Xanthobacter dioxanivorans: one gene and its partner. The protein of the gene in region 1 binds, or shares a complex with, the protein of each later gene. Links are inferred from orthologs where the notes say so. Each region holds a gene or a part of one and is shown on either strand. Other genes may lie near its edges.

Region 1 (6,567 bases):
CCGGCTTGGCAGGAGCTGGCGCAGGCGCTTCTGGCGCGAACGCCGTTCGGTCTGGTGCTCCTGGGGCGCGCCGGGGAGGACGCGGGCCTCGCCACGCTTGCCGATACCCTGCCGGGGAATCGGATGCTGGACCTCACCGGAGGGCTGACCCTGGCGGAAGTCCCCGCCGTGTTGCGCGAAGCCAAGGCGCTCGTCGGGCTCGATTCGGGCCCGGCGCACATGGCGTCGGCGCTCGGGGTGCCTTGCGTGGTGCTGTTTTCCGGCTTCGCCGAGGCGCGCGTGTGGGCGCCCATCGGCCCGGCCACGGAAGTGCTGCGGGCGCAGACGGCATGCGCGCCCTGCTTCCTGCCATCGGCCGACCTGTGCCCCTTCGAGCGGCGCTGCATGACCGCGCTGCAGCCGGACGACGTGCTCGCGGCCCTGGCGCGGGTGGGGCGGCACCCGGCCCTGGCGGCTCTGGCCCGGCCGGAGGGCGCCGGCCTTGCCTTTGCCGAAGAGCTGGCGCAGGAAACCCCCGCGCTGGCCCGCTGCCCCGCATCAGGGCGGCTGTAGCGGTCGCCGGTCCGGGTTCGCCCCGGTAACAGCCTGTCTGGCCGGGCCGCAAATCCTGGAACCGACGTCCCGGATGCGACGTCCCGTGGTGTCGAGGTTGCCGTGTCCGTTCCCGTCGTCACCGTGGTGTTCGTGACCTACAACAGCGGCGCGGTGATCGGCCGCGCGGTCGCCTCGGTTCCCGACGACTACGCCGTGATCATCGTCGACAACGCCTCGCCCGATGGCACCGCATGGCGCGCGGCGCTGGCCCGCCCGGCCGAAATCTTCGAGATGCCCGCCAATGCCGGCTTCGGCACCGCCTGCAATGTGGGCGCGCGGCGGGCGCGGACACCCTTCGTCCTGTTCCTCAATCCGGACGCGGAGCTCGCCCCCGATGCCGTGGACCGGCTGGTGGAGGCGGCCCGGCGCTATGGCGGCCCGGCCATCCTCATGCCGGCCATCACCGGGGAGAACGGGCGATTGATGCGCAAGGAGGGCAGCATCTTCGAGAAGGTGCCGCGCCGCGCCCGCCTCGTGCCGGAAGAGATCGCCGGCGACTATTGCACCCGCTTCGTGCACGGGGCCGCTTTTCTGGTGGCGCGCGAGGCCTTCCTTGGCCTCGGCGGCTTCGACGAGGCCATCTTCCTCTACCACGAGGACGACGACCTCTCCCTGCGGGCGCTGGAGCGGAAGATCCCCATCGTGGTGGTGACAGCGGCGCGGGTGGTGCATGCGGGCGGGCGCTCCAGCAAGCCGTCCTTCGCCCAGACCTTCCGCGTCAACCGCGCTAAGATGCACTCGGAGCTCTACGTGCGGCAGAAGTATCACCGCACCATCAGTCGGGCCGGACGGCTGGCCGTCCTCGGTGCGGGCTGCCTGCTGGCCCTGGCCTGCTTCGACCTCCACCGTTTCGCCATCCGTGCCGGCAAGGCCGCGGGCTGCCTCGACGGACCCCGGCGCAACATCCCGGCGAACCTGCCCTGAAGCAGAATTTCCACGGCGTGGTGGTGGATACGACGCCGTGATGACGGCCCGCTCTTTCCTTGCGGCCCGCGCACCCCTATAAGGCAGCGACCCGGCCGAAGGGTGCCGGCGGCAGATCTGTTACGGATGTCCGATACCGTCCACGTCCTGAACGGGCCGAACCTCAACCTCCTCGGCACCCGCGAGCCGGGCATCTACGGTGCGGCGACCCTCGCCGACGTGGAGGCGCTGTGCCGTGCGGAGGGGACGGCGCTCGGCTTCGAGATCGTCTTCCGCCAGACCAATTCGGAAGGCGCGCTGGTGGATTTCATCCAGCAGGCGCGCGGCGCAAGGGGGATCGTGCTGAATGCAGCGGCCTACACCCACACCTCCGTCGCCGTGCGCGACGCGGTGGCGGCGGTAGGGGTGCCCACCATCGAGGTGCACCTGTCCAACGTGTTCGCGCGGGAAGCCTTTCGCCACCACTCCTATCTGTCCCCGGTGGCGCGCGGGGTGATCTGCGGTTTCGGGCCGCAGAGCTACGTGCTGGGGCTTCACGCCCTCGCCGGCCTGCCGCCCGCGCCGTGAAATATTAAAGTGCCGTGACGCACCATCTCGAACAGCCCTCGTGCGGCCGCATCCGGCCGGCAAGAGCAGGAATATGATGAAGCCTCCCCATTCCCCCATCGACACCGCCGTCGTCAAAGAGATCGCCGAACTCCTCTCGAGCAGCGACCTCACCGAGATCGAGGTGGAGCACGAGGGCCTGCGCATCCGGGTGGTGCGCGCGCCCGCTCCGGTCACCTTCGCCCAGGCCGCGCCGCTGGCGCCGGCCGTCCTGGCCGCGGCGCCCGTCGCCGTCGCTGCGGCCGAGGTGGCCGACCTCTCCAAGCATCCGGGCGTCGTGCCCTCGCCCATGGTCGGCACCGCCTACCTCTCCCCCGAACCCGGGGCGGCCCCGTTCATCGAGATCGGCGCCACCGTGAAGGAGGGCCAGACGGTGCTCATCATCGAGGCGATGAAGACCATGAACGCCATCCCCGCGCCGCGCACCGGCACGGTGACACGCATCCTCGTGGGCAACGCCCAGCCCGTGGAATATGGCGAGCCGCTGCTCATCATCGAATGACCCGGCTCGGATCAGGCAGGCACCCTTGATGTTCAGAAAAATCCTCATCGCCAACCGCGGCGAGATCGCGCTGCGGATCCTGCGCGCCTGCAAGGAGCTGGGCATCGCGACGGTCGCGGTCCACTCCACCGCGGATGCCGACGCCATGCACGTGCGCCTCGCCGACGAGAGCGTATGCATCGGCCCGCCCGCGGCCCGCGAGAGCTATCTCAACATCCCCTCGCTGCTGGCCGCCTGCGAGATCACCGGGGCGGACGCGGTGCATCCCGGCTACGGCTTCCTGGCCGAGAATGCACGGTTCGCCGAGATCCTCGCCGACCACAACATTCATTTCATCGGCCCCAAGGCGGAGCATATCCGCATCATGGGCGACAAGATCGAGGCCAAGAAGACGGCCCAGTCCCTCGGCATTCCGGTGGTGCCCGGCTCCGACGGCGGCATCCATTCGGACGAGGAGGCCCACCGGGTCGCCGCCGAGATCGGCTTCCCGGTGCTGGTGAAGGCCGCCGCCGGCGGCGGCGGGCGCGGCATGAAGGTGGCGATGACCAAGGAGGACCTCTCCCAGGCCCTCTCCACCGCCCGCACCGAAGCCAAAGCCGCCTTTGGCGACGACGCCGTCTATCTGGAAAAGTACCTTTCCACCCCGCGCCACATCGAGGTGCAGGTGCTGGGCGACGGCAAGGGCCACGCCATCCATCTCGGCGAGCGCGACTGCTCGCTCCAGCGCCGCCACCAGAAGGTGTGGGAGGAGGCGCCGTCTCCGGTCATCACCGCCGTCCAGCGGGCGCAGATCGGCGAGACCTGCGCCGCCGCCATGCGCAAGCTCGGCTATATCGGCGTGGGCACCATCGAGTTCCTGTACGAGAACGGGAACTTCTACTTCATCGAGATGAACACCCGCATCCAGGTGGAGCATCCGGTGACGGAGATGGTCACCGGCATCGACCTCATCAACGAGCAGATCCGCGTGGCCGCGGGCGAGCCGCTGACCCTGACCCAGAAGGACGTGGTGATCGAGGGCCATGCCATCGAATGCCGGGTGAATGCGGAGCATCCCACCACCTTCCGGCCGTCGCCGGGCAAGATCACCCACTACCACGTGCCGGGCGGCCTCGGCATCCGCGTGGATTCCAACGCCTATCAGGGCTACGTCATCCCCCCACCTATGACAGCCTGGTGGGCAAGCTGATCGTGCACGGCAAGACGCGGGACGAATGCCTGCGCCGCCTGCGCCGCGCGCTGGACGAGTTCGTGGTGGACGGCATCGACACCACGCTGCCGCTGTTTCGCACCCTGGTGCGCACCCGCGACATCGCCGAAGGCAGGTATGACATCCACTGGCTGGAGCATTTCCTCGTCGACGGCGAGGGGAAGACGGTGGCCTGAGGCTGCATCGCCGGCGGTCGGAGAGGCGCTCTACTCTACTGGAGCAGGGACTGAAAATCCGTCGGGGAAGCGCCATGGCGCTCGCGGTATGCTGAGACCACCGCTGCCTTCAGCTGTTCCGGGTCCACCTCGGCGACGGCGCGCGGGGACCGGGCCCGGCTTTCATAGAAGCCGACGATCACGTCGAGCTCGACGGGCTGCCGCAGCTTTTTGCCGCCCAGCAGGGCCACCAGCGCATCGGCCACGGCGGGGTAGGGCGTCAGCCCGTTGCCGAGCCAGTCGCGCATCTGCTCGGGCGCGACGCTGAAATCGATGCCCCCCGCCGACAGGGCGGACAGCCGCCCCGCGACCGTGCCGGTGCCGGTCGCGCTGCCCGTGGCGGCGCCGGATGACGGGTTGGTCGATGCGGGGCTCCCCGAGGCGGGACTGCCGCCCGCCGTGGGGCCGGTGGCCGCGGTATCCGGCCCCACGGCGCATGACACGACGGCGCAGAAGGCCCTCTGGCCCGCGTTCTTCAGCTCCGGAACCTGGGTGAGGAATGCCGTCAGGGCGATCATCACGGCGGTGACCTGCCCCGTGGTGCCGGTGATGAGGTCCAGCACGGTCTTTTTCGGCTTCGTCGGCTCCTCGGTCATTCCGCTTCGATCCAGGCCGAATGAGGGATCCCCCCGAGGTTACCGGAGGATCGGCCGGCGTGCCAGATCCGCGCCGCCTCAGCCGAAGCGCGCCGCCCGCTTGAGCCCCGCGGCCGCCTTGGCGAGATCGCGCACCTTGCCGAAGTCTCCGGCGCGGATGGCGTCCGCCGGCACCACCCACGAGCCGCCCACCGCCACCACGCTCGGCAGGGCCAGGTAGTCCGGCGCGTTCGCCGGGCCGATGCCGCCGGTGGGGCAGAAGCGCAGGTGGGGCAGGGGGCCGGCGATGGATTTCAGGAAGGCCACGCCGCCCGAGGCTTCGGCGGGGAAGAACTTGAGCACCTCAAAGCCGAGCTCGGCCAGCCGCATGGCCTCCGAGGCGGTGGCGCAGCCGGCCATGACCGGAATGGGGGTCTCGGCGAAGGCCTCGGCCAGGCTCGGGGTGGTGCCGGGGCTCACCAGGAAGGTGGCGCCGGCTTCGAGGCAGGCCTCGATCTGGGCGCGCTCAACCACCGTTCCCGCGCCGACGATGGCGCCCTCCACCTCCGCCGCGATGTGGCGCACGGCTTCGAGCGCGACCGCCGTGCGCAGCGTCACCTCGATCAGCGGAAGGCCGCCCTCCACCAGCGCGCGGGCCAAGGGCACGGCGTCCTCCAGCCGCTCGATGACCACGACCGGAACCACGGGGGCCTTCGCCACGAGGGGCAGGGCGCTCGGCAGGCGGCTGGCAAGGCCACGGGTCAGGCTCATGGGCATCTCTCCGTTCCGCGTCGTTGAACCGCAATCGCGCGCCGGTGTCGAGACCCTTGTCTCCGGCGCGCGGCGCCGGACGTCAGGCGATGCAGGAGAGGAAGCCCTCTTCCAGCGCCTTCGCGTCCAGCTTGCGGCCGATGAAGACGATGCGGCTGCGCCGTGCCTCGTCGTCTTTCCACGGGTGCTGGTGGTCGCCGTCGAGGATCATGTGCACGCCCTGGAAGACGAAGCGGTCAGGGTCGTTCTTGAACGAGAGGATGCCCTTGGAGCGCAGGATGTTGATCCCCTCGGTCGCCACGAGGTTCTGCACCCAGGGAAAGAAGCGGTCGGCGTCCAGCGGCTTGTCCGTGGCAAACGAGACCGACTGGATCTCATCGTCGTGCACCACCTTCAGGCCGTGATGGTGGCCGTGGTCATGATCGTGATCATGGCCGCAGCCGCAGTCGGGGCCGTGCTCATGGCCGTGCTCATGGCCGTGATCGTGGTGATGGTGGTGCTCCTCCTCCTCCAGGAAGGCGGGCTCGATCTCCAGGATGCGGTCGAGGTCGAAGGCGCCCTGGTTGAGCACCTTGGCGATGTCGATCTGCGATTTCTGTGTCCGGTACAGCTTGGCGTAGGGGTTGATGCCGCGGATGCGGGCCTCCACCTCGTCCAGCTCCGGAGCGGAGACGAGATCGGTCTTGTTGAGGAGGATCACGTCGGCGAAGGCCACCTGGTTCTTGGCCTCGGGCGCGTCCTTCAGGCGGTCGGACAGCCACTTGGCGTCGGCGACGGTGACCACGGCGTCGAGCTTGGTCCTGGCCTGCACCTCCTCGTCCACGAAGAAGGTCTGGGCGACGGGCGCGGGGTCGGCGAGGCCGGTGGTCTCGACGATGATGCCGTCGAAGGCGCCCTTGCGGCGCAGCAGGCCGTCGATGATGCGGATGAGGTCGCCGCGCACGGTGCAGCAGATGCAGCCGTTGTTCATCTCGAACACTTCCTCGTCGGCGCCCACCACGAGGTCGTTGTCGATGCCGATCTCGCCGAACTCGTTGACGATGACGGCGTATTTCTTGCCGTGCGGCTCCGACAGGATGCGGTTGAGCAGGGTCGTCTTGCCGGCGCCCAGGTAGCCGGTGAGGACGGTGACGGGGATCTTCTCGGCCTGCGTGTCAGCCATGGGGTTCA
Region 2 (6,661 bases), 3.6 Mb from region 1 along the record:
GCCAGCCCGCGTCGCGCATGAATGGGTGAACAAGCCGGCAGCTATCGCCGCCAGCGAAGTGCCGGGCTTATAGGGGTGGCGCGCGTCCGCGTCAATACATGTGTGCGGGACCCCGTGTTCCGGCCCGGTGTCCGCCGGGCGGGGCGGGCCGCCGGCAACAGCCGGCTTTACGGAGCGGGGCGGCATCGCGTATGTGCTGCGCGCACTCTATATATGAGCGGGCCGGCGCCACCGATGCGTGCCGGCGCGGAGCCGGCAAGGCGGGGGTTCGGCATGAGCGATGTGACGGTGACCGATCGTCCGGTGAGCGACAGCCTGGTGACGGTGTTCGGCGGCTCGGGCTTTCTCGGGCGCCATGTGGTGCGGGCGCTGGCCATGCGCGGCTACCGCGTGCGTGTCGCGGTGCGGCGCCCCGAGCTCGCCGGCTTCCTCCAGCCCATCGGCTTCGTCGGCCAGATCCAGGTCAGCCAGGCCAATGTGCGCTATCCCGACAGCGTCGCCCGCGCGGTGGACGGCGCCGAGGCGGTGGTGAACCTCGTCGGCGTGCTCGCGCAGGGCGGCCGCCAGACGTTCGATGCGGTCCATGTGTTCGGCGCCCGCGCCGTGGCGGCGGCCGCCGCGGCGCAGGGCGCGCCGCTGGTGCACGTCTCCGCCATCGGCGCCGACGCCGCCTCCCCCTCCGGCTACGGCCGCAGCAAGGCCGAGGCCGAGGCCGCCGTGCGCGCCGCCGTACCCGAGGCCGTCATCCTGCGCCCCTCGCTGGTGTTCGGGCCCGAGGACGACTTCTTCAACCGCTTCGCCGCCATGGCGCGCCTGTCCCCGGTGCTGCCGCTGATCGGCGGTGGCGCGACCCGCTTCCAGCCGGTCTTCGTGGGCGATGTCGCCGCCGCCGTCCTGCGGGCGGTGGACGGCAAGGCCAGGGCGGCGACCACCTACGAGCTGGGCGGTCCCGAGGTGCGCACCTTCCGCGAGCTGATGGAGCTGATGCTGCGCGAGATCGGCCACAGCCGCCTGCTCGTGGACCTGCCGTTCGGCCTCGCCAACCTCATGGCCCGGCTCACCCAGTGGGCGCCGGGCGCGCCGCTCACCACCGACCAGGTGGCCATGCTGCGCGCGGACAACGTGGTCTCGGACGCCGCCCAGGCGGAAGGCCGTACCTTCGGCGGCCTCGACATCACGCCCACGGCGCTCGCGGTGGTCCTGCCCACCTATCTCTGGCGCTTCCGCAAGGCGGGGCAGTTCACCCGCGTGGAGACGTGACCGGGACGCCTTGCGTCCCGCCGACGCCGCGCCGCCCGCCGGGCGGGCGGCAGCCGCAAGGGGCAAAGTGATGGGAAGCGACGACCGGCGTCTCGAGGTGAAGATCTGCGGCCTGAAGACCGCCGAGGCCCTGGATGCGGCCCTCGATGCGGGCGCCGATCTCGTCGGCTTCGTCCATTTCCCCAAGAGCCCGCGCCATCTCGCCCTGGCCGAGGCGCCGGCCCTGGTGGCGCGCGTCGGCGGCCGGGCGCGGACGGTGGCGCTCCTCGTCGATCCGGACGAGGCCCTCCTCGCCGAGGTGGTGGCGGCGTTCTCCCCCGACCTGCTCCAGCTCCACGGCAAGGAGACGCCCGCGCGCGTCGCCGCCATCCGCGCCCGCTTCGGCCGGGAGGTGATGAAGGCGCTGCCGGTGGCGAGCCGGGCGGACCTCGACAATCTGCCGGCTTACGCCGAGGTGGCCGACCGCATCCTGTTCGATGCCAAGCCCGATCCCGGGGCCCTGCTGCCCGGCGGCAACGGCCGCCCCTTCGACTGGCATCTGGTGGCCGGTCTTGACGTCGGCCGGCCTCTCATGCTTTCCGGAGGCCTCACGGCCGACAATGTGTCGCAGGCCCTGTCCGAGGTCCGGATGGACGGGGTCGACGTATCGTCCGGCGTGGAAGACGCGCCGGGCGTGAAATCCCCGGCGAAGATCCGGGCTTTCGTCGCGGCGGCCCGCCGCGCCGCGGCCGGCTTCCCCGACCCGTCGGCCCGCGCCTTCAAGGCGGATGGGCCAGAGGATCTCTCACCGAAAGTCCGCGCGTCGTGACCGCTCTCAATTCCTATCGCACCGGCCCCGATCACCGCGGCCATTTCGGCATCCATGGCGGGCGGTTCGTCGCCGAGACGCTGATGCCGCTGATCCTGGAGCTGGAGCAGGCCTACGAGGCGGCGAAGGCCGATCCCGCCTTTTATGCGGAGATGTCGGGCTACCTCACCCATTATGTGGGCCGGCCCTCGCCGCTCTATTACGCCGAGCGCCTGACCGAGCATCTGCGCGGCGTGGCCGCGGCCTCCGGCCGCGAGGGGGGCGCCAGGGTCTACCTGAAGCGCGAGGAGCTGAACCACACCGGCTCCCACAAGGTGAACAACGTGCTCGGCCAGATCATGCTCGCCCGCCGCATGGGCAAGCAGCGGATCATCGCCGAGACCGGCGCCGGCCAGCACGGGGTGGCCACCGCCACCCTGTGCGCGCGCTTCGGCCTGAAGTGCGTGGTCTACATGGGCGCGGTGGACGTGGAGCGGCAGGCGCCGAACGTGTTCCGCATGAAGCTTTTGGGCGCCGAGGTGGTGCCGGTGCAGTCCGGCTCGCGCACCCTGAAGGACGCCATGAACGAGGCGCTGCGCGACTGGGTGACCAACGTGCACGACACCTTCTACTGCATCGGCACGGTGGCGGGCCCGCACCCCTATCCGGCCATGGTGCGCGACTTCCAGTCCATCATCGGCCGCGAGACGCGCGAGCAGATGCAGGAGATGGAGGGCCGCCTGCCGGACAGCCTCGTGGCCTGCGTCGGCGGCGGCTCCAACGCCATGGGCCTGTTCCATCCGTTCCTCGACGATCCCTCGGTGGAGATCTTCGGGGTGGAGGCGGCCGGCCACGGCCTCGACACGCACGAGCATGCCGCCTCCATCGCCGGTGGCCGGCCGGGGGTGCTGCACGGCAACCGCACCTATCTGCTGATGGACGGCGACGGGCAGATCACCGAAGCCCATTCCATCTCCGCCGGCCTCGATTATCCCGGCATCGGGCCGGAGCATTCCTGGCTGCACGACGTGGGCCGCGTGACCTACCTGTCCTGCACCGACCAGGAGGCGCTGGACGCCTTCCAGCTGCTGACCAAGCTCGAGGGCATCATTCCGGCGCTCGAATCCGCCCATGCCGTGGCCAAGGTGATCGAGCTCGCGCCGCAGCGGCCGAGGGATCACCTGATGGTGGTGAACCTCTCCGGCCGGGGGGACAAGGACGTGCCCCAGGTGGCCGAAATTCTCGGGACAAGCTTGGGGGCGCGCCTATGAAGCCTTTTTCCGTCGCACTGTTCGCCGTCCTTCTCGCCGGCGCCGCGCTGCCCGCGTCCGCCCAGACCCAGACCCAGGCTCCCGGCCTGGTGCTCTCCACGGGCAAGGTCTTCACCGACGCCGCCGGGGCCTACATCTCCGTGTCGGTGAAGAATGCCGGCACGGCCACGGTGGCGGAGGCCTACGTCGCCTGCGAGTTCTTCGCCGGCAACCGCACCCTCGGCAAGGCGGCCACCACGGTCTTCTCCATCGTCGGCGGGATGACCGGATCGGATCAGGTGCGCATGCTCGGCGCCTCCCGCGCCACCCGCGCCGCGTGCGCGATCACCGGCCAGAAATAGGGCGCTTCGCCCTCCCGCTCCCCCATCCAGGCAGGCCCATGACCACCCGCATCTCCGACCGTTTCGCCGCGCTGAAAGAGGAAGGCCGGCCCGGCCTCGTCACCTTCGTCACCGCGGGCGATCCGGACGGCGAGACCTCCCTCGCCATCCTCAAGGCGCTGCCGGGCGCGGGCGCGGACGTGATCGAGCTCGGCGTTCCCTTCACCGATCCCATGGCCGACGGCCCGGCGATCCAGGCCGCCGGCCTCCGGGCGCTGAAGGCCGGGCAGACCCTGGCCAAGACCATCGACATGGTCCGCGCCTTCCGCGCCGAGGATCACACCACGCCGGTGGTCCTGATGGGCTATTTCAATCCCATCTACGTCTATGGCGTGGAGCGCTTCCTCACCGACGCCAAGGTGGCGGGGGTGGACGGCCTCATCGTCGTCGACCTGCCGCCGGAAGAGGACGAGGAGCTGTGCCTGCCGGCGCTGTCGGCCGGCCTCGACTTCATCCGCCTCGCCACTCCGACCACCGACGACAAGCGCCTGCCGGCGGTGCTGAAGCACACGGCGGGCTTCGTCTATTACGTGTCCATCACCGGCATCACCGGCTCCGCCACCCCGGATGCGGGCCTGGTCTCGGCGGCGGTGGCGCGCATCAAGACCCACACCGAGCTGCCGGTGGCGGTGGGCTTCGGCGTGCGGACGCCGGAGCAGGCCAAGGCCATCGCCGCCGGCGCCGACGCCGTGGTGGTGGGCTCGGCTTTGGTGGAGGTGGTGCGGCGGACGCTGGACCAGGATGGCAATGCCACCGCCAACACCCTGGCGGGCGTGGAGGCGCTGGTGAACGAGCTGGCCGAGGCGGTGCGCGGCGTGCGCGCCTGACCGGGGCATCCGGCGCCCGCCCGTGCCGGTGCGCCGGCGCGCGGCAGGACCGATGAGGCATCCGGTGAGGCAAATGGTCGGTCGCGGCCGCTTCGCCGCACTTTTGCCGCGACGGACTTGCCATTAGAGCAGGTCGGGGCATATGTGCGCTGCAGCGCGATGCCGCCCGCGCGTCCCGGAGATGGTCCCGTGAACTGGATTTCCAACGTCGTCCGTCCGAAGATCCGCGACTTCCTGGCCCGCCGCGAAGTTCCGGAGAACCTCTGGGTGAAGTGCCCCGAGACCGGGCAGATGGTGTTCCACAAGGACCTGGAGGCGAACCTCTACGTCATCCCGGCCTCCGGCTATCACATGCGCATGGACGCGGTGATGCGGCTCAAGGCCACCTTCGACGATGGCGCCTACGAGGAAGTGGCGCTGCCGGACGTGGCCACCGACCCGCTCAAGTTCCGCGACGAGCGCCGCTATATCGATCGCCTGAAGGACGCCCGCACCAAGACCGGCTACCAGGATGCGGTGAAGGTGGCCACCGGCCTCCTCACCGAGCTGCCGGTGACCATCGCCGTCCAGGATTTCGGCTTCATGGGCGGCTCGCTCGGCATGGCCGCCGGCGAGGCGGTGGTAAAGGGTCTGCAGACGGCGGCGCAGAAGGGCACGCCCTTCATCATGTTCGCCGCCTCCGGCGGCGCGCGCATGCAGGAAGGCATCCTCTCCCTGATGCAGATGCCCCGCACCACGGCGGCCATCCAGGAGCTGCGCGAGGCGAAAAAGCCCTACATCGTGGTGCTCACCAACCCCACCACCGGCGGGGTGACCGCCTCCTACGCCATGCTGGGCGACGTGCAGATCGCCGAGCCCGGCGCCCTCATCGGCTTCGCCGGCCCGCGGGTGATCGAGCAGACCATCCGCGAGAAGCTGCCGGACGGATTCCAGCGCGCCGAATATCTGCGCGACCACGGCATGCTCGACATGGTGGTGCACCGCCACCAGATGCGTGACACGCTGGGCCGCCTGTGCCGGATGCTGGTGAAGGCCCCCGCATTGCCGCCCAAGGGCCGCCTGCCGCGCCCGCAGGCCGCCTGAAGAGGCGGCTCCACGGGGCCTCGGCCCCGAGCCGAAGATCGACCATGGCCCTGCCCCAGCCCGCCCGCGCCACCGACGAGATCCTGTCCCGCCTCGCCGCGCTCCACCCGAAGAAGATCGACCTCTCCCTCGCCCGGATGGAGCGGCTGCTTGCGGCCCTGGCCCATCCCGAGCGGCGCCTGCCGGCGGTGATCCACGTGGCGGGCACCAACGGCAAGGGCTCCACCATCGCCTTCATGCGCGCCATGCTGGAGGCGGCGGGCAAGCGGGTGCATGTCTATACCTCGCCGCATCTGGTGCGCTTCAACGAACGCATCCGCCTCGGCGCGCCGGGCGGCGGCGTGCTGGTGTCCGACGCGGCTCTCGCCGATGCCCTCGACCGGGTGGAGGCGGCCAATGCGGGCGCGCCGATCACCCTGTTCGAGATCACCACGGCGGCGGCGTTCCTGCTGTTCTGCGAGCACCCGGCGGACGTGCTGCTGCTGGAGGTGGGCCTCGGCGGGCGGCTCGACGCCACCAACGTGGTCGACCAGCCCCTCGCCAGCGTCATCACCCCCGTTTCCATCGACCATGTGGATTATCTCGGTACCACCATAGAGGCCATCGCCGGGGAGAAGGCCGGCATCATCAAGCCGCGCCGTCCGGTGGTGGTGGGCACGCAGCCGGCGGACGCCCTCGCCGTCATCGAGCGCGCGGCGGCGCGGAAGCTCGCTCCGCTGTTCGTCCGCGGCGAGCACTGGCACGTGCAGGAAGAAGGCGGCCGCCTCGTCTATGCCGACGAGGACGGCCTGCTCGACCTGCCGCGGCCGCGCCTCGTGGGGCCGCACCAGATCGACAATGCGGGGCTCGCCGTCGCCGCCCTTCGGGCCGTGCGCCTGCCGGCGGCCCACGAGGCCGGCATCCTGCGCGCCGACTGGCCGGCCCGGCTGCAGCGGCTGCCCGCCGGGCCCTTGCTGTCGCGCGCCCCGGCCGGGGTCGAGGTGTGGCTGGACGGCGGCCACAACGCCGCCGGCGGCGCCGCCCTCGCCCACGCTTTGTGCGAGCTGGAAGAAC

The links.
Region 2: the proteins of accB (region 1) and accD are in contact, whole or in part, in a solved structure (PDB 8UXZ), measured with the Escherichia coli proteins. The link is inferred for Xanthobacter dioxanivorans from one-to-one orthologs.

What each region holds. Positions count from the first base shown.
Region 1 is NZ_CP063362.1:5,317,415-5,323,981, reverse strand. What follows is about bases 1,105-3,893. They hold accB (acetyl-CoA carboxylase biotin carboxyl carrier protein), read left to right. Parts: upstream 1,105-2,161; coding sequence 2,162-2,626; downstream 2,627-3,893. Other genes in these bases: aroQ (type II 3-dehydroquinate dehydratase), read left to right, coding at 1,645-2,085; EZH22_RS24920 (glycosyltransferase family 2 protein), read left to right, coding at 1,105-1,518. Outside these bases: EZH22_RS24925 (glycosyltransferase family 9 protein), read left to right, coding at 1-552; more of EZH22_RS24920, read left to right, coding at 655-1,104; EZH22_RS24900 (hypothetical protein), read right to left, coding at 4,048-4,647; eda (bifunctional 4-hydroxy-2-oxoglutarate aldolase/2-dehydro-3-deoxy-phosphogluconate aldolase), read right to left, coding at 4,726-5,397; EZH22_RS24890 (CobW family GTP-binding protein), read right to left, coding at 5,480-6,559. UniProt on the Escherichia coli protein: This protein is a component of the acetyl coenzyme A carboxylase complex; first, biotin carboxylase catalyzes the carboxylation of the carrier protein and then the transcarboxylase transfers the carboxyl group to form malonyl-CoA.
Region 2 is NZ_CP063362.1:1,757,326-1,763,986, forward strand. Bases 3,779-6,661 are described here. They hold accD (acetyl-CoA carboxylase, carboxyltransferase subunit beta), read left to right. Parts: upstream 3,779-4,714; coding sequence 4,715-5,608; downstream 5,609-6,661. Other genes in these bases: trpA (tryptophan synthase subunit alpha), read left to right, coding at 3,779-4,525; EZH22_RS08335 (bifunctional folylpolyglutamate synthase/dihydrofolate synthase), read left to right, coding at 5,653-6,661. Also shown: EZH22_RS08305 (complex I NDUFA9 subunit family protein), read left to right, coding at 274-1,260; EZH22_RS08310 (phosphoribosylanthranilate isomerase), read left to right, coding at 1,331-2,068; trpB (tryptophan synthase subunit beta), read left to right, coding at 2,065-3,318; EZH22_RS08320 (hypothetical protein), read left to right, coding at 3,315-3,659; more of trpA, read left to right, coding at 3,698-3,778.